3 regions of the Solibacillus sp. FSL W7-1464 genome follow, and region 2 is predicted to be linked to each of the others. Evidence: riboswitches for the same ligand, from Rfam matches in the RefSeq annotation. Region 2 holds a riboswitch; each other region holds the start of a gene.

Evidence for each region. Region 2 has a riboswitch for thiamine pyrophosphate ahead of thiT (energy-coupled thiamine transporter ThiT). Riboswitches for the same ligand answer to the same signal wherever they lie in the genome.
Region 1: another riboswitch for thiamine pyrophosphate. It lies ahead of tenA (thiaminase II); the one in region 2 lies ahead of thiT (energy-coupled thiamine transporter ThiT).
Region 3: another riboswitch for thiamine pyrophosphate. It lies ahead of thiW (energy coupling factor transporter S component ThiW); the one in region 2 lies ahead of thiT (energy-coupled thiamine transporter ThiT).

Annotation. Positions count from the first base shown of each region.
Region 1 is NZ_JBBORC010000001.1:2,633,416-2,643,878, forward strand. It holds gene thiE (thiamine phosphate synthase) at 1-109, opposite strand, end outside; gene thiD (bifunctional hydroxymethylpyrimidine kinase/phosphomethylpyrimidine kinase) at 93-905, opposite strand; gene thiM (hydroxyethylthiazole kinase) at 902-1,645, opposite strand; gene tenA (thiaminase II) at 1,623-2,315, opposite strand; TPP riboswitch at 2,391-2,489, opposite strand; TPP riboswitch at 2,556-2,654, opposite strand; gene MKZ25_RS13040 (NAD(P)H-dependent flavin oxidoreductase) at 2,837-3,817, opposite strand; gene MKZ25_RS13045 (acetyl-CoA carboxylase biotin carboxyl carrier protein subunit) at 3,834-4,046, opposite strand; gene MKZ25_RS13050 (acyl-CoA carboxylase subunit beta) at 4,060-5,622, opposite strand; gene MKZ25_RS13055 (sigma 54-interacting transcriptional regulator) at 5,885-7,966, shown strand; gene MKZ25_RS13060 (acyl-CoA dehydrogenase family protein) at 8,077-9,210, shown strand; gene MKZ25_RS13065 (acyl-CoA dehydrogenase family protein) at 9,207-10,244, shown strand; gene rpoN (RNA polymerase factor sigma-54) at 10,370-10,463, shown strand, end outside.
Region 2 is NZ_JBBORC010000001.1:3,352,987-3,363,449, reverse strand. It holds gene MKZ25_RS16845 (ABC transporter ATP-binding protein) at 1-303, shown strand, start outside; gene MKZ25_RS16840 (ABC transporter ATP-binding protein) at 275-1,288, shown strand; gene MKZ25_RS16835 (exonuclease SbcCD subunit D) at 1,384-2,547, shown strand; gene MKZ25_RS16830 (SMC family ATPase) at 2,550-5,603, shown strand; gene MKZ25_RS16825 (hypothetical protein) at 5,707-5,835, opposite strand; gene MKZ25_RS16820 (DUF4870 domain-containing protein) at 5,903-6,232, opposite strand; TPP riboswitch at 6,349-6,457, shown strand; gene thiT (energy-coupled thiamine transporter ThiT) at 6,588-7,154, shown strand; gene map (type I methionyl aminopeptidase) at 7,343-8,095, shown strand; gene MKZ25_RS16805 (polyphosphate kinase 2 family protein) at 8,268-9,110, shown strand; gene MKZ25_RS16800 (GNAT family N-acetyltransferase) at 9,184-9,741, shown strand; gene MKZ25_RS16795 (beta-class carbonic anhydrase) at 9,790-10,362, opposite strand.
Region 3 is NZ_JBBORC010000001.1:3,052,900-3,063,362, forward strand. It holds gene MKZ25_RS15180 (cytochrome P450) at 1-1,034, opposite strand, end outside; gene MKZ25_RS15185 (alanine/glycine:cation symporter family protein) at 1,372-2,916, shown strand; gene MKZ25_RS15190 (3'-5' exonuclease) at 3,030-3,785, shown strand; gene MKZ25_RS15195 (nucleotidyltransferase) at 4,059-4,853, shown strand; gene MKZ25_RS15200 (cupin domain-containing protein) at 4,914-5,486, shown strand; TPP riboswitch at 5,594-5,682, shown strand; gene thiW (energy coupling factor transporter S component ThiW) at 5,771-6,277, shown strand; gene MKZ25_RS15210 (VOC family protein) at 6,737-7,132, opposite strand; gene MKZ25_RS15215 (methyl-accepting chemotaxis protein) at 7,250-9,196, opposite strand; gene MKZ25_RS15220 (SRPBCC family protein) at 9,868-10,365, opposite strand.

The DNA.
Region 1 (10,463 bases), 720 kb from region 2:
ACATCGTAATTCCAGACTGTAGCGCTTCTTCCAAAACAATCAGCGGGTCGCGTATACAATTGATTGTTCCCATTACAAAATATTTATTTAAATCAAAAAACATGGACATTGCACAACCCTCGCTGTTCATGATAGGCGAAATGATTTGTCGGACCAAACCCGTGACCGATATTGAGCGGATGACGAATTGCCAGCTGCACATATTTTTTTGCTTCTATAATGGCTGCCTCTATCGATCTTCCTTTTGCCATTTCCGCCGTGATTGCTGCCGAAAATGTACATCCTGTTCCATGGGTATGCTTCGTATCCACTCGCTCGGTTTTCATTTTAAATGGTTGCTCCCCGCGAATGAAAACAGTATCTGTCGCATGCTTACTGTTTAAGTGGCCACCCTTTATGACGACACATTCCATCCCTAGACTTAATAATTCCTGCGCCGCTAATTTGATATCTTCTTCCGTTTGAATTGTATACCCAGTCAGGATTTCCGCTTCCGGAATGTTCGGTGTACAAACAGTTGCAAGCGGCAGTAACTTTTTCTTAAGGGCCGTTGTTGCCTCCTGTTCCAGTAAACTGGCCCCTCCTTTTGCAATCATGACCGGATCAACGATTAGCGGAATTTCTGTGTCTTTTAGTAACGCGACAATAGCTTCGATAATTTCCGCACTAAACAGCATCCCTGTTTTAATTGCCTTTATCTCAAAATCCTGAAGTACCGCTTTTAGCTGAGCTTGCACGAAATCGGCCGTTGTCGGATAAATCCCATGCACCCCTTCGGTATTTTGTGCAGTCAGTGCGGTAATGACCGATGTGCCAAATACACGTAGTTCCTGAAACGTTTTCAAGTCTGCTTGGATGCCTGCACCGCCACCGCTATCCGAGCCTGCAATTGTACATGTAATCATCGTCGTCCCTCCGCTAAATTTTCTAGTTCATTCAAGAAATTTGTGTGGAAAGTTCCTATAGCTGCAACAGAATTGGCACTTGCCTGTTTATATTCGTTCAGCAGCGTTAGTAAGTCACCAAACGGTTCTTTACTGTTTGCAAGCACTGCAGCACAAAATGCACTCAGCAAGCAGCCGCTCCCCGTCATCTTTGTCACTTTTTCATGACCACCCGTTACAAATTCGACTCTATCCCCATCCGTAATAACATCTTGTTCACCTGTAACGATCACAATAGATTGATAGTTGGTAGCCAATAGTTTGGCAGTCGCTGCAACATCTATATCCCCAATGCCGCTATCAACACCTTTGGAAGACCAATCCGCTCCCGCAAGAGCCGCCAGTTCTCCAATATTGCAGCGGATGACATCAATCTTTAAAAGGTCTAGCAATTGTTGTGCTGTTTCAGCTCGATACTTCGTTGCCCCTGCCCCAACCGGATCGAGAACAACCGGAGTATGATGCTTATTTGCACTCAGTCCAGCTTGCTTCATCGAATCTACTGTCCGTTCATTCAAAGTACCCATATTCAAAAGTAATGCGTTTGACTGTGCAGCCATTTCCCCCGCTTCTTCTATCGCATCCGCCATTACTGGTGAAGCACCCACCGCCAGCAATCCATTTGCTGTAAAATTTGCGACGACATAGTTTGTAATACAATGGACTAACGGCTGGTTTTTATGAATTGCTTGCAGGCTCATTGACATACACCCCTTGTTTCCAGCTTTGCTTCGTCCAAGGCATCTCCCAGAACATCCATTCGTAATAGCAGCTTTTCTTAAAATGTTCCTGTAATACCTTTAGCTTTGCCGGTTGTTCTTTCGCATATCGATCCAGCATCGATTTTTGTAATTCAATATTTTGTAGCATCTCATCGGACGCATATAGTGCAATCCACTGTTCATAAAGGGGGACATTCGGGCAGGCATCTTTTAACCTTTGCCCAATTTCCTGATACAGCCATGGGCAAGGTAAAATTGCCGCAAATGCTTCTGCTACATCTCCGTTATGTACTGCATTGTACATATGGCTTACATAGTTATAGGCTGCTGGAGCCGGTTCGAATTGTTCCAACTCCTCCGCTGTCACCCCTAATTCTTGAAACGTTGTACGGTGTAACTCCAGCTCTGCGTCATGAATAAATTTTGCTGTTTGCAGAAAATATTGAACATCGTCATCCGAAGTCGCTTTTGCAGCTGCCAGAGCCAGAACTTTCGTATAATGTTTTAAATAATACGCATCCTGCAGCATATAAAACTTAAAATTCTCCAGCGGTAAACTCCCATCTGCAATACCTTGTACAAATGGGTGATAGAAGCTGGCCTCCCAATAAAAATCCGTTTCTTTCCTTACCTTTTCACAAAATCCCATTGTTACTCCTCCTTTTTGTTGGCGGAAGCACAAAAAAGACGCCTCAATATAGAGAGACGTCCCCAAAAAGTGTACGTACCACTTTTCATTGCTCCCTACGTCCGTATTAACGGCCAGGTTCCAAGGGTCAGGTTTTAACCTTCTCAACACTGCTGTGTCCCCCCGCAAATCAAATGCTTGTCTATTTGCAAAAGAAAGACTCCACGTAAAGGATACGCGGAGCCAAAGTAAGTACATATGTATAGCGTGTACTTTGCTCCCTACGTCCGTATTAACGGCCAGGTTCTAAGGGTCAGGTTTTAACCTTCTCAACACTGCTGTGTCCCCCCGCAAATGCATTTAATTACCCTGAGTGTAACAAACTACTTCAAACCGGGCAAGTGAATTCAAAAAATTATGAAATTACTCTCACACCTGCGGAAAGCTTCCCGGCATATAAATGAATTTTTAGCGCTCAGAAAAAAATGCTATTTTCCCTCAGAGAAAAATAGCATTTGTGTTTATTTCACACTCACTGACAACTATTGTAAATGGGCTACAGCCGATCTTTTGCCTGTCAATTCGTCATAAGCCTGTGCATATTCTTCAGCCAGTTTATCAACAAATTGCTGTGTAGAAGTAATCTCTTTAATTGCACCAATCCCTTGCCCGCTTCCCCAAATATCTTTCCAGGCTTTTACCGTATTATCATTGAAGTTCATTGCAGATGGATCACTTTCTTTTAGATTATTCGGATCCATCCCCGCATTAACGATAGAACCTTTCAAATAATTCCCGTGGATTCCTGTAAATAAATTGCTGTAAACAATATCTTCTGCTGAACTATCAACAATCATCTGTTTATATTCTTGGTGAGCAAAGGCTTCTTCAGTCGCGATAAACGGTGAGCCAATATAGCCGAAATCAGCTCCCATCGCCTGTGCTGCCAATACCGAATGGCCTCGTGCGATTGATCCTGATAAAGCTAACGGACCGTCAAACCATTCGCGGATTTCCTGTATAAGCGCAAATGGGCTCTGCTGACCAGCATGGCCTCCTGCACCGGCTGCTACTGCAATGATACCGTCCGCACCTTTTTGAATCGCTTTTTTTGCAAAATAATTGTTGATGACATCATGGAAAACGACGCCTCCATAGCTATGTGCTGCCTCAAAAACTTCTTCACGTGCCCCAAGTGAAGTAATAATAATTGGAACTTTATATTTTACACAAAGCTCCATATCCTGTTCCAGCCGCTCATTTGTTTTATGAACAATCTGGTTAATCGCAAATGGCGCTGCCGGCCGATCCGGATTTTTGGCATTATAACTTTCCAGCTCCTCTGTAATTTCTGCTAACCATTCATCCAACTGGCTTGCCGGTCTTGCGTTTAGCGCAGGCATCGACCCAACAATTCCTGCCTTGCATTGTGCAATGACCAATTTTGGATTGCTGATAATAAACAACGGTGCCCCAATTACTGGAATCCGTAAGTTTTGTAAAATTTCTGGAACATTCCCCATCTAAAATCCCCCTTGTTCAATCAATTACAACTAGTACTTCTTCAGCTTCCACAAAGTCGCCTTCCGCTACCGCTATACGATTCACTTTACCACTTTTTTCAGCAGAAATCGGTATTTCCATTTTCATCGACTCTAAAATCGCTATTTCCTCACCTGCTTCGACTTGCTGACCTTCTACTACAAGCAGCTTCCAAAGTGTTCCTGCCATCATTGCTTTTACTTCACTCATCCTATACTCCCCCTTAGCTTAAAATCGTGCCATGCTTTTTGGCAGGCAACAAATAGTCCTTATTTTCAAATGTTTCATAACGTGCAATCAATTCATCCCTTAACTCGCTTGGAACAATTAAATCATCTACCACTAAATCACTTGCAAGTTTTTGGATATCATAGCTGGCACGGTATTCATCTCGTAATTGTTGAACTAGCGCCGCCTTTTCAGCCGCGTCTTCAATGGCAGCAATTTTATTGAAGTACACTGCGTTAATGGCTGCTTCCGGTCCCATAATAGCAATTTCAGCAGATGGTAGCGCAATCGTTGTATCCGGATCATATGCAGGGCCTGCCATTGCATAAATACCAGCTCCATAGGCCTTACGGACAATCACACACATTTTAGGCACCGTTGCACAAGAACTTGCATAAATAAAATTACGGCCTCTACGCAATATCCCCGCATGCTCCATTTGACTGCCTACCATAAACCCTGGTGTGTCACATAAATATAGAAGAGGGATATTGTAGGCATCGCATGTCCATACAAAGTTAGCACCCTTGTCGGCTGATTCCGGGAAAATGGCTCCCCCTTTAATTTTTGGCTGATTTGCTACAATTCCGATAACCTTGCCATTCATTCGGGCAAACCCTACTACAAGCTCTGATGCATATTCTTTTTGCACTTCCAAAAAGCTATCTGCATCGACAAGAGCATCGATTAATTCATGGACATCATATGCTTTATTCGGATCTTGCGGAATAATTTCATCAATCAGTGCCGGATTGATTTTCGGTAAAACTGCTTCCCGCTCTGGTAACGGGGCATCAAAACTGTCCGGCAGATAGGATAATAATTTGCGTACTACTTCTGCCGCCTCTTCTTCACTTTCTACACGAAAATCGATAGAACCACTTTTCGTCGCATGCATTTTTGCCCCGCCCAAAGTTTCGACATCGATCTTTTGACCCGTTGCCATCTGTACCATACGCGGAGATGCAATCGCCATGCCTGCCATTTTATCGACCATAATTGTAAAGTCGCAAAATACAGGCATATAGGCAGTCCCGGCAAAACACGGTCCATACAGCACACCGATTTGAGGAATGCGACCTGACATCACACTGTGATTATAAAATACTCGCCCGCCTGAATGTTTTGCTACATGATAACCACCCGCTTCATCAATTCGGCCACCGGAAGAATCGATTAAATACAGAACCGGACGTTTTGCACGAATGGCTGCTTCCTGAATACGCAAAATTTTCTCGCCGTGCATATCCCCAATTGATCCAGCTTTAACCGTAAAATCATTGGCAGTAAAAAATACAATCCGTTCATCTATGTGGCCTGTTCCTACAACAGCACCATCCCCAGGTAGATCCGGTTTCGTCGAACGGGCAAAAATACCCGTTTCATATAGTAGTTTCTGGTTATCGAATATTAATTTCAAACGGTCACGAACAAATAATTTCTGAGTATTTTTCAGTTTTTCATGACCACTTTCAGGTCCGCCCTTTTTAATTCGACCGATTTCTTTTTTTATTTTTTCTTCGCGAGTCAAAGTAGCTTCTTTTATCATTTCATTCATTAAGTATCTCCTCCTCTTCGTTATACAGTTCTATATGCAATAATTGTGCCAATACCTGGACGCAAAATTTAAACTCCAGATCTATGCAAATCTGTAAACAAAACTGGACACCTGTATTTACGATTTTTACAACTTTTTCTCGAAAAGTTTACTTTTTTATCCTTAAAATCATGTTTTAACTATATATTAAATACGCTAAAATTGTTATATTTTAACTATGTTACTTTTATAACTGTACAATTTAGGGGTGATTATTTTGTTCGTGAAAGATTATGCAAATACTGATTATATTCAATTGAACGCAGACCAAACCGTCCAGGAAGCAATTGAAGAATTTTTAAAAAAGAAACAAGATATTTGCTGTGTCATTGAGGATGGCCGCTTGAAGGGACTTGTAACAAAATCACGCATTTATCGTTCAGTACTTGAAGACTCTACATTACAAACTCCTCTAAGAAACATCATGAAAGAACAAATCATCACAGTAAATACATCGACTAGCGCTGAAAAAGCAAAGGATATTTTAGTGCAGGGAAATGTTGGACATGCCATTGTACTAACCGAACAGCAAGAAATTTATGGTGTGTTAACGACTGCAGATCTCATTCAAATGTTTTTAACGGGTTACCAGAACATTACTACCTATATGCATACATTAATCGAAAATATCCATGATGCTATCATTACTGTCAATACATCGCTGCAAATTACGGGTTTCAACAAATCTACCATTGATATCTATCCTTTTTTACAGAAAAATTTTATGAATTCACCTATTATTGCAATTGATGGCACGCTTGAAGAACCATTGCTCGAAGTCATTCAAAAAAATAAGCAGCTTAATCAGATTATTTCCATTAATAACCGAAAATTTGTAACAACATTTATACCATTAATCGAACACGAAAAGCTTGTCGGTGCGATGACGATGTTCCGTGATATAACGGAAATTGAAGCCATTTCCACAGAACTTGCATCGACGAAAAAGCTGGAGAAAATGATTGATACGGCTCTTGAACTCTCATTTGATGCTATTTTAATCGTTAACTGTTCCGGTGAAATCATCCGGACAAATTCAGGCTTCCATTCATTATTTAATATTTCGGAAAATTCAGTGAAATTAGAAGACATTGCCCCGGAAATTGCTAAACAAATCCATAAAAAAGAATCGATTGAACTGCTCAAAATCAACAGCAAAACATGTCTTGTCACATGTAAACAGCTATATGACGGCTCACAAGTATTTGGAACATTGATTACGATTATGTCCGAACAGCTAAGCATATGGAAAAACGTACTCGAACATATTGAAGTAGTTGAACAAAATGTACCTATCTTAAAATCAGCTATGGATGATCTGGAACAGGTAAATAGTCCGTTTAACAAAATCGTCTCAAAGAGTTTGCAAATGAAACACCTCAAAAAGGAAGCACTAATCGCATCTGACTCCCATTTACCGATATTTATATCGGGGGATAACGGTACCGGAAAAAGTATGCTTGCTAAATGTATTCATGAAGCTTCTAACCGAAAAGGCAGTTTCATAACGGTCAATTGTGCAGCGATCCCACAGGAACTAATAGAAGCAGAATTTTTCGGATATTCGGACGGTGCCTTTACTGGCGCAAAACGTGGCGGTAAACCCGGGAAATTCGAACTTGCGGACCAAGGCACCCTTTTCTTGGACGAAATTGGTGACATGCCGCTTTCGTTACAGGCTAAACTTTTGCGTGTATTGCAAGAACAGGAGTTTGAAAGACTAGGAGATACGAAAACAAGGAAAGTGAATGTACGCATTATCACAGCAACGAACAAAAATATTGAAGAACTCGTAGAAAACAAACTTTTCCGTGAAGACTTGTACTACCGTATTCATGTGATCCATTTGCATATGCCCTCATTAAAAGAGCGCAGAGATGATATAAGCCTACTAGCAGAAACCTTCCTGCAGCAAATTGTCCAGAGGGATCAAAAAGAAATTTTAGGTTTTACACCGGAAGCCATGAACTTGTTGACAGCATTTACATGGCCGGGTAATGTGCGGCAACTCGAAAACATCATTGAACGTTCTAGCCATTTCTGTGATGGCCGTTTTATTCAAATACATCATCTACCAAAGGAATTCCAAACCCAATCCGTTACCGTTCAGGAGTCGCAAGACCTAAGCCGAAAAGATTTGCACGATGATTTAGAGAAAAAACTATTAATCGAGACATTGCAACAATGCAAAGGGAATAAATCTAAAGCCGCCAAAAAGCTTGGTATTAGTCGAACTGCCCTTTACAACAAGCTGAAGCAATTTGAAATAGACGAACAAAAATTACTTTCTCCTTTGATCATCTGAATCGATCGTTCATAGCCTCGTTCCAATTTTAAAATGGATCACCATTTGTTTAACGAATTCTTTGGCATCATTTTTGCATAAAGTTTTTAAAAGGGAGAGGGTGAAGCGAAATGAGTTATTTCACAGAGCAACATGAACAGCTGCGTATAGAAGTGCGACATTTTATCGAAAAGGAAATTATACCGAATATTGTTCATTGGGAGCGTGAAGGACAATTTCCTAAGTCATTGTACAAAAAACTTGGGGACAAAGGTTACCTAGGTTTGCGTTACCCGACACATGTCGGCGGGCAAGGGTTAGATTACTTCAGCGCCGTCGTTTTTGTAGAAGAATTAGCACGTTGCGGGGCTGGCGGAGTACCTTTGTCAATCGCAGTTCAAACGGATATGGCCACACCGCCGATTGCTGAATTCGGCGACGATTATCATATCGAAAACTTTGTACGACCTGCATTACGGGGAGAAAAAGTAGGTGCAATCGGAATTTCAGAACCAAATCATGGTTCCAACGTTGCAGGGATTGAAACACGTGCAGTACTTGACGGCGATGAATATATAATAAATGGTTCGAAAATGTTCATTACGAACGGGACGAATGCCGATTTTATAACACTGGTAACGAGGACAAATGAACAGAAGGGTCATAAAGGAATTAGCCTCATTATCGTTGAGTTGGATCGTCCAGGCGTTACGGTTACAAAAAAACTGGATAAATTAGGGATGCGCTCTTCCGATACTGCTGAAATTGTATTCGAAAATGTGCGTGTTCCGAAAAAAAATCTACTAGGTTCTGAAGGCAAAGGTTTTGCACAAATCATGTGGGAGCTTCAAGGGGAACGAATGATTGCCGCGCCGCTGGCAATAGGAATGGCGACATTTGTCTACGAACAGACGGTGCAGGCACTTGAACAGCGAACATTCGTAACAGATAAGCAATACGAGTTGCTGGCCCTTATGTTTACAGAACTGGAATCAGCGAAGTCTATCGCTTATGCTGTTGCCGAGCAATTTAATCAAGGTAAAGTGCCAAGTCTTGAAATATCGATGGTGAAATTTGCGGCTGGAGGTTCGGTCATTAAAATTGCCGAAATAGCGATGCAAGTATTAGGTGCAGAAAGCCTGGCTTTTACAAACCCGGTTCAACGGATCTGGCGCGATACACGTGTAAATCGAATTGGTGGCGGTGCAGATGAAATTATGAAAGAAATTATAGCCAAACAATTGGGATTAGAGGTGAGTGTATGAGTATTTATAAATTGACAGAAGAACATCAACTTTTCCGTGCTTCAATCAAAAAATGGACGGATCAAAAACTCGTACCTGTTGTTACTGATATGGAGCATGCCAAAAGAATTGACGAATCTCTCATCGAATCGTTGGACCAGCTTGGTTTTTTGTCAGCTGCATTGCCAGAAGATAAAGGCGGATTCGATGCAGACGTAATATGGCAGGTTCTATTACTGGAGGAAATTGCAAAAGCAGGGTCTGTCGGCTTTACACAAGTCGTTAAACAACATGCTGCCCTCGGTATACCGATTGTGCAAAAACACTTCCCGCATATCAATTTTAATGATAGCGAGAAACCTTTCTTTACGTATGTACAAAAAAAAGATGGCGCAACACAATCTGTAATAATAAACGGTCAAAAAGCCGATTTTGTGATTGTCCATAATATCGATCAGTACACACTGGAAATGTACTCACGGAATGATCTCGTACTACAACAAGCAGATGACTTAGTCGGCTGGCATACTGCCCAGCTCGCGCTTGCTGGTTTGTCCGACAGTGGGATGCCCATTGAAACAATTTATCTGTCAAAAGAGCAAAGCCTTTACTGGCAGGCGACAAATCATTTATTTGATGCCGCTGTTTTTTATGGGGTTGCAAAAAAAATATGCGCGGAAACGACTAACTACGCAAAAACGCGTATCCAATTTGACGGGCCTTTAACTCAGTTCCAAGTTGTCCGCCACTCAATCGTGGACCAGGCAATTGCGACAGAAAAATTGTTGCAATTGCTTTATGTCACTGCTTTTAATGATACAAACCCGGCATATATCAACCAATGTTTTGCACTGCATTTGTATGTACTCAATGAAATTCATCTAATTACTGACCGAAATGTTCAAATACATGGCGGCAATGGCTTTATGATGGAATATAATGCCCAGCGGTACTGGCGGGATAGCCAAATGTACCGTGTACTTAGTACAGAAACTGCATACGGCGCAAATGATATCGGTAAAATATTATTGAATACACCAATCTCCACATATTAACTCTTTTAATGCCTAATAGCGTTTCCTTCTAGAAAAGTCACATTATTCATACAACACGTGACTTTTCTGGAATTTCTGCTATATAAAAATAATGAGCGCCTGTTAAAAGAAAGGATGTATATGGAATGAATCTAAACTATTCTTTACAGACTAGCCTTTCTCAACAAATCACACCTCAAGTCATACAGCATTTAGCAATATTACAATTGCCTGCCATTG
Region 2 (10,463 bases):
TTCAAAAATCCGAAACATCCATATACGTTAGGATTACTTAATTCATTGCCACGTCATGATGTGGAACAGGAAAAACTGATTCCGATTAAAGGAATGGTGCCAAGCCCGCATGAAATGCCGGTAGGATGCCGCTTTGCTCCACGTTGCCCGGTTGCGATCGAGCTTTGCCATAAAAAGCAGCCGGATTTACTGAATACAGATGGCAATAGTTCAGAGCAAATCCGCTGTTGGATGTATTCGGATGAATGGGATGGAGAATCGGAGGTGACGCTATATGGCGAAAAAAGAACTGTTAAAGGTTGAGGGATTAAAACAGTATTTCCCGATTAAGGGAGGTTTTTTAGGCCGTACAGTCAACCACGTAAAAGCGGTAGATGATATTTCCTTTACGATTTATGAAGGAGAGACTGTCAGCATTGTGGGAGAATCAGGCTGTGGTAAATCTACGACAGGCCGGGCGATTTTACGCCTGGAAGAGCCGACAGATGGATCCGTAGTATTTCAGGGGACCGATATTACGAAAATTCGGAAAGGCGAAATGCGTAAATTCCGGAAAGATCTGCAAATCATTTTCCAGGATCCGTATGCGTCGATCAATCCTCGTCAGACAGTTGCAAGTGTGCTGAACGAAGCGATGCATATTCAAAATGTACTGCCGCCAAATCAGCGACGTGCCCGTATTGAACAACTGCTCGAGACGGTTGGGTTACGACCATATCAGGCAGACCGCTACCCGCATGAATTCTCAGGTGGTCAACGTCAGCGTATCGGCATTGCCCGCGCGTTATCGGTTGATCCAAAACTGATCATTTGTGATGAGGCAGTATCTGCGCTGGACGTATCGATTCAGGCACAAGTGCTGAATTTACTGGAAGAGCTGCAAAATGAATACGGTTTAACTTATTTATTCATCTCGCATGACCTAGGGGTAGTACGTCATATTTCGGATCGTATTATCGTAATGTATTTAGGGAAAATTGTGGAGATTGCCGATAAAACAAGCCTGTTCGAAAACCCGCAGCATCCTTATACGAAAGCATTATTATCTGCGATTCCCGTGCCAGATCCGGATGCTGTAAAAAATCGTATTGTTTTAAAAGGTGATGTACCGTCACCAATCGATCCACCACAAGGCTGCCGATTCCATACACGCTGTCCATTTGCGACAGATAAGTGCCGAACGGAAGAACCTGTTTTACGTACCTCTTCTATTATGAAGAATACGCATGAGGCGGCATGCCACTACATGGAAGAAATTTCAGCCGGCAAAATGGCTGTAAAGCAGTAAGCATCGACCGCATCGTACGAACGAATATTCGTGCGATGTGGTTTTTTTATTTGCCCTCATGTACACTTATAATTATAAGATAGGAGGCGGTATTCATGAAAATTTTCCACACAGCAGATTGGCATTTAGGAAAAATAGTACAAGGTGTATCGATGACGAAAGACCAGCAATTTGTGCTTGAACAGTTTATCGAAGAAATCAGAAAAGAAAAGCCGGATGTCATCATTATAGCCGGAGATTTGTATGATCGGTCCGTACCACCGACAGATGCGATCCAACTATTAAATAAAACATTGAAAGAAATTTTAGTCGATGAAAAAACACCGATTTTAGCAATCGCTGGAAATCATGATAGCGCTACACGTTTAAATTTTGGCAGTGAATTTATGAAGGCGAGTGGTTTACATATCGTTGGACATCTAGAACAACAGATCGATCCGGTCATCATGCATGATGAATATGGGGAAGTTCACTTTTATTTAGTTCCTTTTGCAGAGCCATCAATTGTACGGGCACTATTTGACGACCAATCCATTACATCGCATGAGGCGGCGATGGCGAAAATCGTTGAACAGATTAAGCAGACAATGGATGATACGAAGCGCAATATTATCATCGGTCATGCCTTCATTACTAAAGACGGGATGCCGGAACCGAATACGAGTGACTCTGAACGCAAGTTGACGATTGGCGGGACAGAGTGTATCAGTTCAGCGTTGTTTGAACCGTTCTGTTATACCGCTTTAGGGCATTTACATCAGGCGCACTTTGTGGCAAACGAGAAAATTCAATATTCCGGATCACCGCTTAAGTATTCGGAGTCTGAAGTGACTCATAAAAAGGGATTTTTGATTGTTGATTTAAAAGAAGATGGATCAGTAGCAATTGAAAAAAGGATGCTCACACCAATACGGGATATGCGTATTGTGACGGGGGTTTTAGAGGATATATTGCAGCATAAAGTAAACGATGATTATGTATTTGTTAAATTACAGGATGAACATTATGTAAAGGGTGCTGCCGAACTTGTCCGTACTGTTTATCCAAATGCTTTGCATATTGAACGAACAGTTGTATATGAACAGCTTGAACAGCATGCGACAACAATGAACCGTGTTCAAATGGATGATTCGGAGCTGTTTGAACTATTTTACACGGAAATGACGGGCAAGCCTGTAAGTGATGAAATTAAAGAGATTTATACGGATGTATTAGAGCAGTTGATCGAAAATGAACGTGAAAAACAGGAGGTGCTGTAACGATGAAACCAATCAAATTATCGATGACAGCATTTGGACCGTATCATCAAAAGGAAGTCATTGATTTTACTAAACTCCATGAGCATGGAATTTTTGTCGTTTCCGGTGCAACCGGCGCAGGGAAAACGACTATTTTCGATGCGATTACGTTTGCCCTTTATGATTCCGGAAGTGGAGAGGATCGGGAAAAGTCACTGTTTCTGCGCAGTGATTTTGCGGATGAAACGGTCGATACAGAAGTCGAGCTTGAATTTGAAGTGCGCGGTCGTCTTTACCGTATTTGGCGGAAGTTTGGTCATGATGGTGCAAGTGCAAAGCGCGAGTTTTTTGAGATTACCGATGGAATCATTGTACCCGCTGTAGAAAAGTTTCAAGTGAAGCTCATTCAGTCGAAAGTGGAAGAACTGATCGGCTTGACACAGTCCCAATTTAATCAAATCGTCATGCTGCCGCAAGGGGAATTTCAAAAGCTCCTCACGTCGGAATCAAAGCATAAAGAAGAGATTTTCCGGAAGATTTTCAAAACGGAACGCTTTACGAAAATGGTGGAACTGCTGAAAGAGAAAAAGACTATTGCCGAAAAACGTTATGAACAAGCCAAGATGCAGCAGGACAATACGATTCATGAAATTCGTTCCCGACTCCCGCTAAGAGAATCCGAACTGTTTACTGCCCTGAACAATGATGTCATTAATCTGTATCAAGTAAAGAGTGCCTTGCTGACAGAACAGCAACATTACGAAAATCAATGTACTGCATTAAAAGGGGAATATGATGCCTCCAAAAAGAATTTAAAATCATTAGTTAAAACATTAAATGAACAAAGGCTGTTGAATGAGCGGATTGAAAAGTTTTTAATCAGGAAAGCGCGGCTCGAAGAATTACTGCAGCAAAAGGATAAAATCCAGGCAGAACAGCAGAAACTTGTACTTGCCAAAAAGGCTAATCAAATAGAACCTTTAGAACGTGAATATGTGAAGATAAAGCGGCAGCTTGACCAAGCGGAAGTCTCCTTGCAAAAAGCAAAGACTGACTATGAACGTGCACAGGCACAACTTCAGCAGGCGGCAAATCATTATCAGGAGCAAAAACAGCAAGAACCATTGTTGGATGAATATACAAAATCGATTTCGCAGCTAGAACAGCTTGTTCCGATCTATCAATCGATTAATACGCAGCGGGAAAATGTGTCCAAGCTTGCAGAAAATCAGAAAAATGCCAAACAATTATTTGATAAGCTGCAAAGCGAAGCAATCTCTTTAAAAGAAAAATACCAAGAGCAGCAAGCCATTATAAATGAGCTGGAAGATGCAACAGTGACATACCATGAAACGTATGAGGCACATGCGGCATTAACACGGAAAATTGAAATGGCAAAAGAAGTGGCAGCAATACAAATGAATGTCGAAACTTTAGTGAAACAGCTTGCTGATAAGAAACAAATTGCCGATGAAGCACAACAGAAGCTGCAAAATATGGAGCAGCAAATACGCAGCAACCAGGCAGCCTTCCTGGCAGCATCGTTACAGCACGGGAAAGCATGTCCTGTATGTGGAAGCACAGACCACCCGGCCATTCATAACAATGAAGCGGTTGTCGTTGATGAAAATGCATTGGCACTGCTGCGTCAAGAAGGCGACCGGGCGATGAAAAGCTTTTATCAGGTCACTTCGAAATTAGATGTAGAAAAGGCAACATGGGAACAAAAAAATAGTGCGCTTCAATTACTCGGCGCAGAACTTTCGCAACTACGTGAGTATGGACAGCAATTAGCCATACTGACAGAAAAATTGACAAAGCAGAAACAGCAGCAGGCACAGCTTATCGCTGAAAAGAAAACGCTGGCACAGCTTCTGGAAAGTAAAGAAGTGCTGCAAGGGCGTATTGAAAAAGGGCAGCAATATGTAATCGAGATCGATAAACAATATGCGCAGGAAAAAGGGAAGCTTGAGCAAAGTGAACAGTCATTATTGCCTCGGTTCTCTACCTTGGATGAAGTAACACAAGAATTGTCAAGTCAGCAGCAAAAACATCGCCATTTAAAAGCTGCGATTCAAAGTGCACTTGAAACGATGCAAAAGATTCAATTAGATGAAAAATCTTGTGAAGTGAACCATCTGCATGCGCAAAACCTTGTAATAGAAAAACAGCAGGAAACTCTATTATCACAAAAAGCATTTGAGTCAGCATTGCAGCAGGAAGGTTTCGATTTGGAAACATATAGGACTGCGCTGCTGCCATTAAATGTACAGCAGCAAATACAAGATACAGTTGAAGCGTACAAGCAAAACGTTCATACATTATCTGTACAAATTACTGAGGAAGAACCTTTGCTCGTAGGAAAAGAACGTGCCGATTTAACGGCATGTGAGCAACAAATACATGAGCTGAATGAGCAGATTGAGGCACAGTACTCGAAAATGACATTGATTCAGTCCTATGTGGAGCAATGTGAGGAGACGCGCGATAAACTTGACCAATCCGCACAGCAAATTGAAAGCTATAAAGCGAAACTGATGCAAGTCGAACATGTCTACAATTTAATCCGCGGTCAAAATGATGCGAAAATTTCATTTGAGCGTTTTGTACAAATCGGCTATTTGGAAAAAGTGACACATGCGGCAAATGAACGTTTGCGTGTCTTATCAAATGGCCAATACTTCTTGAAATCTACAGGAAGGAAAGAAGGAAATGCACAAAGCGGACTCAGTATCGATGTATTTGACAGCCATACAGGGCAAACACGGGATGTAAAAACACTGTCCGGCGGTGAAAAATTCAATGCCTCACTTTCATTGGCATTAGGAATGGCCGATGTTATTCAAAGTGTTCAAGGAAGTGTGCATATCGATACGATGTTCATCGATGAAGGATTTGGTACATTGGATGAAGAGGCATTAAGAAGGGCAATCGATATATTGATCGATCTACAGCAAACAGGCCGTTTAATCGGTGTCATCTCCCATGTGGCCGAATTAAAAGCAGCAATGCCCGCTATTTTACAAGTCCAAAAGCTAAAAGAAGGCTACAGTAAAACAGAGATTATTCTTAAATAAGAAAAAACACATTTCCCTCCAGTGAAGCGACCCCAATTGCTAGACACATCTAACAATTGGAGGTGCAGTTCACAGTTAAAAATGGGAAATGTGTTTTTTTGCATTAACGTTTTGGAGTTCGTCGTGTAGTTGCTGGTTGGGGTGTAGATTTTTTATCCATCATTTTTTTAATGATGGGGTACACGATTGGCCCATATTTAATTGCTGTTTTAATGAGTTTATTTAATTTCATAATATACACTCCTTAACGAATACAGTTCGTATAAAAAATATACCCATAATGGGAGCCTTCATAAACATTACCGTAAAACTTTAATTGCTTGAACTAGATTCCAAATCGCCAGGATGAAGGTAATAACAACTAAAAGAATAAATCCGATAAAATGCGAACTAATGAAAAAATCCTGAATGCTCAGTGTCATAGTATTATCCCATGAAAGAACAGAAGTGAAAAAGTAAATCATGTACAAAATCCCTAATAGTATCGGAATGAGTTGGGAAATGAAAGCTTTTTTAGAATGGCCTTTAACGGCATCATCTTTCGTAACAATAAATATAATTAACGGTAAAATAAATGGTGCAAAATAAAAGCTCAAATAGCTCAGTGCACTTAAACCTTTCGATTCCATTATTTATCACTCCTTCTTATCTATTATATGTAATTCTAGTACGTTTCAAAATAATAGCTGTTGAAAGTTGTAAAAATATTCGTTACAATGAGCATGTTCAAACAATAAAAATTTAGATGTACCACAAGGGGTGCCGAGAAAGTCGGCTGAGATTGTGCACGGGATTGCACTGACTCTTTGAACCTGTAAGTTAGCACTTGCGTAGGGATGTGGATAGAATCCGACTGTTCAAACGATAGTCAGGCTTTTGTCCTGATTATCGTTTTTTGCTTTTTCTGAATACATGGAAGAAGTAAAAGTTCCATTCTATCCCTCTTCACTTTTGTTACATCGGATAAAAGAAAGGGGAATTGTTGTGGACAGAAAGAAATTATTGATGATGGTGGAGATAGCGATATTTGCTGCCATCGGACTGGTATTGGACCAAGTATCGTTTAAAATGTGGGCACAAGGCGGGTCAATCAGCTTTGTTATGGTGCCGATTATGTTAATGGCCATTCGTTGGGGATTAACGGCAGGACTTGCAACGGGTTTGCTGATCGGTGTTATGCAAATGATGTTCGGAGCTTACATCGTGCACTGGCTACAGGCAATTTTGGATTATGGTCTTGCCTTTACAGTAGTAGGATTAGCGGCAATTGTAAGAAAGCCGTTATTACAGGCTACACAATCACTCAATAAAGTGAAAATGGCACTTTATATCGTCATTGGGGCACTTATAGGCGGAGCTTTAAGATTTGTATCGCACTTGCTTGCAGGTGTCGTGTTCTTTAAAGAATATGCAGGCGATGATAATGTATGGGCCTATTCAATTATTTACAACAGTACTTATATGGTACCTGCTACAATACTTACGGCAATTATCGCAGTTATTTTATTCACTTCTGCACCCCGTTTACTGCAAAAAGTAAAAACAACATAACGAATACGAAACTCAAGGCTTGCAGCAACGGATACTATTCCTGCTGCAAGTTTTCTCTTTTTTCGTGGTAGAAAGTTGTACCGAAATAGTAATAAACCGGTAAAATTTTAAATCCTTGAACAATTACAACCGATTTTAAGTATGCTATAGTTAAGGGTAGACATTGTTTAAGAGGAAGGAAGTTACACATGATTGTTACTACACAAGAAGAAATACAGGCGTTTAAAAAAATTGGACGCATTTGTGCTGAAATTCGCGAGGCGATGAAAGCTGCGACAGTACCTGGCGTGACAACGAAAGAATTAGATGAAATTGCAGGCCGTATGTTTGCGGAAGCAGGCGCGGTTTCTGGTCCTAAAGGCGAATACGACTTTCCGGGATATACATGCATTTCAGTAAATCATGAAGTTGCACATGGTATTCCAGGGAACAAGGTTATTCAAGAGGGCGATATCGTAAACATTGATGTTTCGGGCTCTTTAAACGGATATTTTGCAGATACAGGTATTTCTTTTGTCGTTGGTGAAGGTTATGAAGATAAAGAAAAACTTTGCACTGTAGCAAAATCGGCGTTTGACCGTGCAATGACAAAGGTTAAAGCAGGTTCGAAATTAAATCAGATCGGTAAAGCGGTAGAGCGTGAAGCACGTGATCACGGATTGACGGTAATTATGAACTTAACAGGACACGGCTTAGGCAAATCATTACACGAAGAGCCAAACCATGTATTGAACTATTACGATGCTTGGGATACAACAATCATGAAAGAAGGTATGGTGTTGGCGGTTGAACCGTTCATTTCGGCGAAGGCTGAGCATATCGTAGAATCAGGTGACGGCTGGACATTCATCACACCGGACAAATCATTAGTTGCCCAAATCGAACACTCGATTATCGTAACGAAAGATAAACCGATCATTTTAACAACATTGGAAGACTAATTTATAAACGCGGGAGCCTACAAAAGTGCACCCGCGTTTTTTTGTTCTAACAAAACGTGACGCCAACATAAAATAATCAAATGATTCAAATAAATGACTGCAACAATTACCAATTCCATACACTTTCAAGTAAAATATACATAAATAAATGGAGTAGGGGAGGCAGTACTATTTGAAAAAGCTAAAAGATGTGGATTTATCGCAAAAACTGGAGAAGGAAATCTATAAGAAGCAATTGAAAGCTTTACAATACGAGATGCTTAATGCCCAGCAATTTTTATTTAACAATAAAATCGGTCTTATTATTGCTTTTGAGGGAATGGATGCAGCAGGCAAAGGAGGAGCAATCAAACGCTTAACAGAACGTATCGATCCGCGCGGGTTAATGGTATGGCCAATCTCAGCCCCGCAGCCCCATGAAATGCGGTATCATTATATGCAACGTTTCTGGAGAAAGTTGCCGCAGCATGGCCAAATCGCCATTTTCGACCGTTCCTGGTATGGGCGGGTGCTTGTGGAGCGCATAGAAGGTTTCGCTGAAGAAGCGGAATGGAGACGGGCTTATGAAGAAATTAATAGTTTTGAGAAGCAATTGACAGAAGAAGATTATATAATGATTAAATTTTGGATTCATATCGATGCGGATGAACAGCTTCAACGTTTTAATGAAAGAGCAGCCGATCCGTATAAATCATGGAAATTGACGGCTGAAGATTGGCGGAACCGTGATAAATTCGATTTATATTGTGAGGCAGCGGATGAAATGTTCGAAAGCAATGATTCGGAAAATGCCCCTTGGCACTTAATCCCAGGGAACGACAAAAACTATGCACGTGTTCAAGTGCTAAAAGAAACAGTTGCCCATATAGAAAAGGAAGTTACAAAGCGTGGACTAAAGCTTACGAACATTTTCGAAAGCGGCAATAAAACAACAGCAGATAAAAATAAATCGGGATTTATAGAAATAATACCAAAGCCTGTAAAATCAAAAAAGAAAAAGTTGAAAAAAAAGTAGGCAAGCTTTGAAATGAAATGTAGGTGGTTCAATGAAAAGCTTATTCAAGCTATTTCACAAGAAGGAGGGTCCAATGGTTCGACTTATTGGGCAACAATGTTCGCTTCGTACATTTACCCCGTCCGATGCGAAAGGGTTGGCAAAATTATTAAAGGACAATAAAATGTATTGGTCCGAATTTGAGCCATTACATCGCGATGAATTTTATACAGAACAAGTTCAGTATAATAAAATTTTGGAAAGCATACATCTGCTGCAGTCAAACCGTGAATTTTCTTTCGGTATTTTTTACAATGCAACAGGTCAGTTAATCGGGCATATATCACTTTATTCAATTAAACGATTACCTTACTCAAGCGGTTTTATCGGCTATTCGATGGATGAGAATTTTACAGGTAGAGGAATTGTGACCGAAGCGGTACGTCTAGTAATGGAATTCGCTTTTATCACATTAAATATTCACCGAATAGAAGCGTATGTCGCACCACAAAATTCTGCTTCCATCCGTGTATTGGAAAAAGCGGGCTTTACAAGGGAAGGGCTATTACGGGAGCTGTTGTATATAAACGGCAAATGGGTTGATCATTATATGTATGCCATTTTACAGCGGGAATATAAAGGTACCACATAATAAAAATAGCGACAGTACTCATTGAAGAGCACTGTCGCTAATTATTTATTATTGGTTTTGGTCTACAGTGCCGTCCGTTACTAAATCCAGCTTTCCTGTAGCAGGATCGATAATAAGACCATGTACCGGAACACTTTTTGGCATTAATGGATGTGTTCTGACTAAGTCAACACTTTTTAATACACTTGTTTCAACATCCCCAAAACCGCATAACCATTCTTTTAAATCAAACCGAGCGTAATTGATGACGTCGATCGTTTCCTGTTTAACCCCACGTTCAAGCATATGACCGATCATGACGTTCGGATCCACTGCACTCATCCCGCAGTCGTAGTGGCCGATAATGTATACTTCATCCGCTTGCAATTCATAAACCGCTACAAGTAAACTGCGCATAATCCCGCCGAATGGGTGATTTACGATTGCTCCTGCACTTTTCACAACTTTGACATCCCCGTTGCGTAAGTTCATTGCTTTAGGTAGTAATTCAACTAAACGTGTATCCATACAAGTTAAAACAACAATTTTTTTATCAGGATATTTTGTTGTAGCATACTGTTCATATTGTTTTTCATCTACGAATTTTCCGTTAAACTCTAAAATTGTTTGTAATGCAGACATTTGTTCCTCAAACCCCTTTCGATTCTTTTATATTTTAAAATATTTTTTAGATAATTCAAACAAATGCGCATTATTAAGGTTAAATTTATAATAAAAAGAGA
Region 3 (10,463 bases), 300 kb from region 2:
CTGTCATCCCAATTTTCAAAACGGCTTGGCTGAAATACGTCGGGGTTCTCCCAAATCGCCGGGTCATGATTTGTACCATACAGGTCTAACAGCGTCAATGTTCCTTCTTCGAACGTGTAATCTTTCCACGTAAACGCTTCTTTTACTTCGGCAGCGGCAAATGGGAAGAACGGATAAAAACGGCGCACTTCCTGAACAAACATTTGTGCCAGTTTTCCGTCACCGGATTTCAGCTTCTCACGCTCTTCCGCGTAATGATGGACGGCAAGTGCTGAAAAGTTGATATAAACGGAAATCGCGACGATCGGTCGTAAAATATTGATGACTTCCACTGCGGCGACTTTGGTGTCCAGGAGATTCCCCTCCAGATCCCGATGCCACGAAAATGCGTGCAATGCCGTTCCTTCTTCGGGATTTAATTTACCATCGCGTACTTGGTCGATTAATTCGCCTACCCACTTTTCCACCCGGTTCCGCGCATGTCTTCCCGCCCAATGCGATGGTCCGACAGCAGTTGCCGACTCGAACATTGCCCGTAAATCGTCCGCCAGTTTCTTGATCTCCTCTTCTTCCACCGGCACACCTGCCCACTCACAGGCAGTACGGCACATGATGTCCAATGTTTCTTCGTATAGTTCGATTTCTTCCATCCGCTGCCACTTGTCCAATGCGTGTTCCCACTGTTTCGCATGGATTTCATTCAGTTTTTGTAGTCGCTCGCGGGACATGAGCGACATGAACATTTGTTTACGGTGTTTATGGGCATCGCCATCCAATGTTTGCACACCCTTTTTACCAAACAAGGTTTCAGCCACTCGGTTTGGTGCGACACCCTCTCTTTTAAATTTGCTGTTGTCGTAAAAAACAGCCGCCGCTTCTTTCCCGCCCATACAGATCGCTTTTTTTCCTAGCAGCCGCGTTTCGAATACGTCTGACTGGAAGCTTTGGCGCCTATTTAAAATATAAAGATAACCTTCCCTCAAAAGGCTCAGGCTGTGGTCAAGTCCTTCTTCCTTCGGTACCGAGTTTGTCATTTCATCCATCTCCTTTTATATGAGTAACATTGTTGGTAATCCGTTCCCTGTTTATTCTTCGGAAAAACTTCAGGCGACTCTGGAGCAGAGTAGGATAAAGTGAGTCGACTCTTCCCTGTACTTTTCATTTTGGTAGCAAAACCCCTGTTATGAGAGCTTTTTAACTACATTAAGTGCAATAAAAATACTACCAACCGGAAATATTTTGTTTAACAACCGCTTGTTTGTGTTAACTACAGTAATAACGCTTTTTTTCTGATGACAGAAAAAAAGCTCTACATAAAAATTCGCAGTGCTGTTTTACATTTTTTAATATTAAAAAGGACGTGGTACATGAATGTTGGAAATCGTTAATTTTTTGAATAAGTATGTTTGGAGTAATGCGTTAGTATTTCTATTTTTGGCGGTAGGTCTTATTTTTACGTTGAGAACTCGATTTGTTCAAGTGCGGCGCTTTAAAGATATGATCACATTGCTGTTTGAAAAAAATAATGACAGTGCAGGGATTTCTTCTTTCCAGGCATTGGCGATGTCCTTAGGCAGTCGTATCGGCACAGGTAATATTGTCGGTGTTGCAGCGGCCATCAGCCTCGGTGGTCCCGGTGCGGTTTTCTGGATGTGGGTTATGGGATTTTTAGGTGCAGCCACTTCATTTATTGAAATTACCCTTTCTCAAATTTTCAAAAGTAAAATCGAAGGTGAATACCGCGGCGGAACACCGTTTTATATTTACAAAGGATTGAATTTGAAATGGTTTTCCATCATTTCAGCGACGATTTTAATTATCGTTATCGGGATTTTATGGCCGACAGTACAGGCGAACACGATTGCTTTAACGGTTCAGGAATCATTCAATGTTCCCCCACTTGTAACAGGTTTACTGCTTGCTGCATTAATGGCCGTGATCATTTACGGTGGTGTAAAGCGAATCGCTACTGTTTCGGAATATTTAGTTCCGTTTATGGCTTTAGCTTACGTGACAATTTGTATCGCATTATTAGTCGTTAACATATCCGAAATTCCGGCGATGTTTTCATTAATCGTGACAAGTGCGCTTAACTTGAATGCTACGTTTGCAGGTTTAGTAGGAACCGCCATTGCAATGGGTGTTCAGCGTGGGGTGTTCTCAAGTGCTGCCGGGTTGGGTACGGAAACATTTGAATCCGGTGCAACGAGTGTTTCGCACCCTGCCAAACAAGGGTTAGTACAGGCATTCTCAATTTATATTGATACGTTTTTAATTTGTACAGCGACAGCATTTATGATTTTAATTACAGGTATGTATAATGTTACGCCAAATGCCGGCGAGGCCATCGTATCGAATATTCCGGGTGCAAATCCTGAAATTTATACACAGTCTGCGATGAGTACACTGATCTCTCCGACATTCGGCCAGTACTTTATGACAATATCTTTATTCCTGTTCTGTTTTACTACGTTAATTACGTACTTCTACAAAATGGATACGAATATAGCCTTCATTAAAGAAATGCTGAATATCGGCAAAGCAGGCAAAATCATTACGCATACTGCCCGCATCGGCCTTCTAGGTATGGTTATTTTCGGTGCAGTGAATTCGGCTACACTCATTTGGGCGATTACCGATTTAGGCGTAGGCCTGCTCGGTTGGGTAAACGTTATTACAATCGTACTGCTTTCGAAAACTGCTTTAACCGCACTGAAAGATTACGATACGCAAAAACGCTTGGGCCTTAACCCAACGTTCAACCCATTAGTGTTAGGCATTAAGAACGCGGATTTCTGGGAGGATCTCGAAGCAAGATCTTCGATACCAAATACCGTTCCTTCAAAAGGAAAAACGGTCGTTGCGAAGAAAGTGCGTGAGCGTCTTCAGCCAGTACCGAATCCGTTTTCTGAATAAGTGACAGGCTGACCATTGCTGGATTTTCGGGTAGTGGTCAGCTTTTTTATTTATTATTTCCTTTATATATGGTTCAATTACAGAACAAACGTTCCAATAAAGAGGTGAAGTTTATGGACATCGAACGGCTGCATATCCGCATCATGATTACGTGCTCGATTGTGGGCTTTGCCAAACATGAAGCATTGGCCGCAAGCTATCCGGCAGAGGCAATTGATGATTTGGAACAGCACGGCTATATTGCCCGGACAAGGTATGGCCATTACTACAATACGAAGCTGGCCGCGCAGTATTTGAGAAGATTTATTACAACGTACAGTCCGCGCTTAAAGGTTGCGGAAATGGTGGAACTGTTGGAGCATGCACCCGAATATGTCGTCGTCGATATTGAAACGACGGGGGGCTCTGCTGCAAGGGGTGATAAAATTGTGGAGATTGCCGCGCTGAAAATAAACAACGGAGAAACGGTGGACCTTTTTCACCGCTTTGTGAATCCGGAAAAACCGATCAAAAATTCGCATATCCATGGGATTACGAATGAACGGGTAAAAGATGAGCAAACCATCTCCCCTGTCATTCATGCCTTTAAAGATTTTTTAGGTGATATGCCCATTGTGAGTCACCATATCGGGTTTGACTGGTATAGCTTTCTCGCACTAGAGTTTTTCCGGAACGGTATTCGACCAACGAATCCGGCTGCGTGTACGGTACTGCTTGCACGCAAATATTTGGACAGCCCGAAGAATAACTTGAATGTCATTGCCGAAACGTATAACATTCCGCTGCTTAACCATCATACAGCCGATGCGGATGCGATTTGTGCCAATGAAATACTGCAGCTTATTTTGAAAAAAGCGACTGCACAGTAAGAATGTGTGTGGTCGCTTTTTGTGCTTTTATTAGAATAGTTGAAATGGTTATTAGAAAATGTTCGCAGGGTATTAGAACATCGGAGTGCTTTATTTGAAGATGGCGGCTGTTTATTAGAACAACTCACTGATTTATTAGAAGTTCGCACTTTTATTAGAACATTTTTTTGTTTATTAGAACAATGCAGGACATTATTAGAAGTTCTCAGAATGCATTGTGTTGAAACTATTTCCAGCCTGTCGTCGTAGAATATATAAATTGGAGGTGGATGGATGAGGAACTTCTCTTTATATATGATGTTTACCGGGATATTGATCATCGCCATTAGCGGAAACTGGATTATCTTAAATTATGATAATGTCACGGTTTATCCGAAAACTTCTTATGTTATTTTTACAATCGGGTTAGTATTTGTAGCAGGCGCATTTGTCATGAGCCGTTTCACTACGTACCGTGAAACTGCGAGTACAAATGATAAACGAGACGCATTAAACAGATGGCTTATGGCGAATTATCCGGTTAATAAATGGTTGATTGGCCTCGCCGTTCTTCCTCTTGTCATTGCACCGTTTTATAGCTGGCTGCTGCTTTATACGTTATTTAAGTGGTATTTAATTGTTGGTAGTATGATAGCCGGAATAATTTTCGTGCTGCAAGGTGAACGGGTAGAAGATGATGCGGATTGGCAGTATAAAGGAAAAACAAAGAAAATGCTGGATCTGATCGATTACCGGAAACACCCGTTTAATATTTCGCTTATTCTTTTTATACTCGTCATTGGCAGCTTTATTTTCAGTAAGCAGTGGAATATTCCGCTCCATATGGATGTTGGCGGCAATCCGTACTACGTTGTTACTTTGCCAATCAGTGCATCTGTTATGTCCGCCCTCATGGTAATGAGTACGTTTATTTATATTATCCATCATGGGGATTTCTTCGGATTCCTTAAAGCTGGGCTAAGTTATGAACGAGTCATGGCTGCCCACTTTGGAGAAATTTTTATGTGTAGTCCTACATTGTGTCTTTTAATTTTCACTTGGATTATTTCCTTATCCTCTTATTGGTAGATAGGCACGAAACGGTAAATTTTTGCATACTTTAGCAACAATAAAAAAAGAGGTGAACGATTGAATTCGAATCATGATTATACAACGGCGCAACCGCAGTTTACATTCGATCTTAATAAAAATGCGTTGTTCGTTAAAGACCAGCATAATTTTATCAACCTGCTTGGCGTGAACCAGTTGAATACGCTGGATAATATATCGCTGCTTGATATTTATTTGAGCGCCAATAATGTCATTGAGCCGCACTACCATCAAAATGCGGCGGAACTTGTTTACTGCATTACAGGAAGGGCGATTGTTTCCATATTGAATCCGTTTACGAAACAGCTGATGCATTTCCCGATTAGTCCCGGTCAAGTGGCGAACGTTCCTCAAGGGTGGTGGCATTACGAAGTCGCTACGCAAAACAATACGCATCTGCTTGCCATTTTTAATGCTCCGACACCAGAAGTGATTCTAGGTTCTGATCTGCTTAAGCTGACACCGGCAAATATTATGGCCCATACTTATGGCATGAATGAAAATCTGTGGCAGCAGGCAGTTGCCCCTGTCAGACCGAATACTTTCATCGGTCCGCCAAACCCTTGGCAGCATGCCCAGCCCGGCAATTATGGCGGCGGGTATGGGCAGTGATTGATCTCGGTCGAAGGATCAAATTTCAAAAAGCGCTTGCATAATGATGCGGTCATGTTATGATTATTGTGAAATTAACCCAATATTGGAAGCAGATATTCTGCTCGTAAAACTACTAGGGGCGCCTAATGGCTGAGAAGTACCCTTTGCACCTGATCTAGGTAATACTAGCGTAGGAAAGTAGTATCGATCCCCTATTTTTATTTTTTGTTTAGGCTACGATACCACTTTCTTAATTGAAAGTGGTTTTTTTGTTGCAAAAATTATTGTAAAGGATGGTAAAAATGAATAAAACGAGAAAGCTTACTTACTCCGCGATTATCGCAGCGATCACAACGATTCTCAGCAGTATGGTATACATCCCATTAGGTTTTGCAAAAATTTTTCCGATTCAGCATTTTGCCAATGTCGTATCAGCGGTACTGCTCGGTCCATGGTATGCGGTATTCCAGGCATTTCTTACGTCCACATTGAGAAACTTAATGGGGACAGGCAGTCTATTTGCTTATCCGGGAAGTATGATCGGCGCACTGCTAGCCGCACTTTTGTTTGCGAAAACGAAGAAACTGGCGTTTGCAGCTGTTGGTGAAGTGATTGGAACAGGGTTGCTCGGTGCGGTTGCTACTTATCCGATTGCAATTTTATTTTTAGGTCAGGAAGCAGCGCTGTTCGGCTTTGTACCAGCATTTATGATGAGTTCGTTTGCGGGTGCGCTTTTAGGTTATGGTTTGCTGAAGGTGATGGTGAGAAACCGGGCGTTTGGCGGGATGCTTTATCAGAATGTGGGGTGAGTCGACGGGGTTGGGTTTTTATTTGAAGGTTTCGGGTGGATATTAGAACTTCGGGGCGGGATATTAGAACTTCTGCGTGCTTTATTAGAACAATCTATTGCTGGAAGATTTTCTTCACTGGTCTAGCGGTTTTATTAGAAGAGTTGGAGCAGATATTAGAACTTCGGGGCGGGATATTGGATCTTTCGTGGATTTTATTAGAACAACTTATTTATGGAGAACTATTTTCACCAGCTTATTGATTTTATTAGAAGACTTGAGCGTTTATTAGAACTTCCGGGCGGGATATTTGAAGATCTGCGGATGATATTAGAACAAATCACCTACTTATTAGAACAACCGACACTTATATTAGAAAATCCCACGTTTATTAGAAGATTTTAAACTATATTAGAACAACTCAGCCCTTTATTAGAAAATGAAGCGCCGGGTATTAATGCATGACACCCGGCACAATTTTCAAGCTAAATTAATCTGCCACGACACGCCGTAGCGGTCATTTAGCCAGCCGAACTTCTTACTGAAACCGTAATCCCCGATCGGCATTAGCGGATGTCCGCCTTCGAGCAGTTTTTCATATAGATAGTCGGTTTCCTCTTCGGTATCACATGTAATAAAAATAGAGAACGACGGGGTAAAGTCAAATTCATGTTTTAAATTACTGTCGATGCACATAAATTCCTGACCTTTAATCGAAAAAGTCGCTTGCATGACTTTCCCTTCGTCTCCGCCTTCATTTGCCCCATAGCGGACAATGCTCGTAATTTCCGCATCCTCGATTATGGATGTGTAGAAGTTCATTGCCTCTTCTGCAACTCCGCCTTGAAATATTAAAAATGGTTTTGCGCTTTTCATTGTAGCCTTCCCCTTCCGAAATCAAATTTACACCACTTCAATTTAGCCTATTTTAACCTTTTCCGCGAACTTTTCTACCTATAAAAAGGCATCTCCATATTCGAAGATGCCTTTCGTTTAATATTTAAATTTCGCGATAACGAGCTGTAATTCCTGTGCCAGTTCTGTTAAAGCTTGTGCCGATGTAGAAATTTCTTCAATCGCGATGAGCTGTTGTTCCGAAGATGCGGCTACTTCTTCTGAAATCGCAGCATTGTCTTGCGCAAATAATGCCATTTCACGTACGCTGGAAGATGTTTCGAGAATCGAGGCAGACACTTGCTGTGCTGTTGCCGATACTTCCTCTATTTGCGGTGTTACTTGCTCCATACTTTCGATAATGGTAGAGAACTTCGCCAATGCTTCGTTGGAAACTTCCACACCATTTTCTACCTGGTGGGAAATGCGGTCCATAATCGAGACCGTATTTTCCGTGTCATTCTGAATAGCTGAAATGATTTCATAAATATCCTTTGTCGACTGATGGGACTGATTTGCCAGTTGCTTCACTTCATTGGCGACAACCGCAAAACCTTTCCCGTGTTCCCCTGCTCGTGCCGCTTCAATCGAGGCATTTAATGAAAGCAAGTTTGTCTGTTCAGCGATTCCTGTAATAATATTTAAAATCGAATTCACCTGTTTTGAACGATCATTTAATGACTGGATCGTTTGATGGGACGCGATGACCGACTGATGGATCGATTTCATCTGATTCACAATATTTTCAACAGACTGACCGCCATCATATGCCTGTTTCGTCGTTTCGTTTGTAAGTGCTGAAACTTGCGCCGAGTAATTCGCGATTTGTACAGCGCCCTCCGTTATTTCCTCGAATGCATGGACACTTGTATCGACACTGTCCTTTTGCTTTTCCGCGCTTAGCGATACTTGCTGAATCGAAGCCGAAACTTCCTGTGTCACAGCAGTCGTCTCTTCGGAGTTCGCCGACAACTGTTCTGCTGAAGCCGCGACAAGTTCCGCATTTTGCTCAATTTTATGAATGAGGGATTTGAGGCTTTCCTGCATTTCTCCAAAGGCCTGTCCCAGCTCTCCAATTTCATCCGTCGTTTTCACGTCGATCGTTTGCGTCAGATCGCCATCACTGATCATTAGTGCTTTTTCTTTTAAATCTTTGATCGGTCTAATAATTGAACGGATCAGAATAAAGATTAGCAGTACACCAACTACAACCATAATTAAAATAACGATAATGGTTGCTTTAATTATCGGTGCTGCCGCCTCATCAATTTCATGAAGATACATATTTCCGCCAAGTTTCCAGCCCGTCAATTCGTTTGTGATAAAACGGACTACTTTTTTGTCACCGAAATAATCGTACTCAATCGAGCTCGCTTCGTTACTGTAAAACACATCGTAGAACGACTCTCCAAGTGGCGTGCCTGTTTCCTCTTCAGGGTGGACGATGTATTCGCCCTTTCTATCAAGCAGTACTGCATAGCCCTCTTCCCCAACATTAATCTGGCCTGTTATTTCGGCAATGTGACTTAATTTCAAGTTAATTCCGACTACCCCGCCGGCGATACTTTTTGAAATCGTTACAACTACATTATTACTGCTCGTAGAAATGTATGGATGCGAAATAACGGCCTGTCCTTTATTGGCAATGGCGTCCTTGTACCAGTCACGTTCTGTTACATCGAAATCTTTATCCATTGCCATATACGGCGCAATCGTCACCGATCCGTCATCCTTGCCAAGAAACACGGATTCCGCGTCTTCGTTCAGTTCAACATATTGATCCATGATTTTTGCTATATATTCATCGTCATCACTGCTACTGATTTCTTTCGATAAAAAGTCAACATTATCGATTTTATTTTCCATCAGACTGTTAATCGATGTATTGAGTAATCCCAAGTTTTTGTCGATTGTATTATAATACTGTTCTTTAATTGTATCCGTCGCGATAATTGCGGCAGTTGCCCCAATCGCTATGGATGGTACTAATAAAAATAGGGCAAATGCTAAAATTAGTTTCGGTTGTAGATTTTTGAAATTAAACAAATTGGACTTCCCTTCCTTACTAAGTTCGTAATATGTATTTCGATTAATAGACATTTTTCAAGTCTGTTTCTTATATCACCCTTTCAAGTTCACTACTAATTACTAAAGCCTCTATCTCTTTTTAATTTTCCGAGTAAGTTTTATGCAATAATACTTACTTTAAATAATAAAATTAATATACTAATTTCCTATGTCAGTATACAATTTTCCCTTTACTAAATAAAATAGTGAAAAAGAATACGTTACATTCCTAAAATTCATAGGTAGGGATGGGGTTCGGTTGCTTAATTTATTAGAAGTTTTTATGAAGATATTAGAAGAGTTACATCGAATATTAGAACTTCGGCGAGGTTTATTAGAATAACTTGGATAAGCGGATGCTTTTATGAGTGGGAGCGTTGTATTTTTGGTTTTCGGAGAGAGTATGAGATTTTATTAGAAGAGTTGGGGCAGATATTAGAATATTGGGGGAGGATATTAGAACTTCTGTGGGCGATATTAGCACAAGTTACGGACTTATTAGCATATTTATTACTTATATTAGAAGATCACACTTTTATTAGAACAAATAAAAATATATTAGAACAAATCACCCCTTTATTAGAACATCGCTGCTGAAAATTCAAACACCGAATGGTCATGCTCCCACCCGGTGTTTCATTTTAAGTTCTCTAACCTTGATAGCTCACTTTTCCTGTCTCTACTAATTCCTTCAGACCCATGAACATTAAATTCCAGCCTTGTTCTGTGCCATCTCGCATTTCATCCACAGCTTTTTTTATATCATCATCTGTCCAGTGCTCTTCATTCTCAACATGGATCAGTTGGGTGAACGTCATTTCACTGCCTTGTCCCAACTCTTTCAGCTCCACTGTAATGGTATCTGCCAGTTCACTGAATTGCGGCATCTTAAAAGTGAACACGATTTTTTCAGGCGATTTGATTTCAAGGTATTCGCCGATTGCGCGGTAGTCTTTTCCACCACGGTGGTCGACAATTTCCCAGCCGCCCCCTACTTTCGGGTCATTTTGTGCGACCTTGTTCGTCCCTACCAAAGTAAAGAACCAATTTTTCATCATTTCAGGATTCAGCCATGCGTCAAACACTTTTTCAGGCTTTACATTAAATTCTCTTTTTATCGTTAATGTCGTTGTTGAAATATTGTTCATTCAAATTCTCCTTTTAGTTACTTTAGTTAATTAATAACCTATACACAGGAACTTTAAAAACAATTGCTCCATAAAAAAGTCTCCTGCGAGATTGCCCT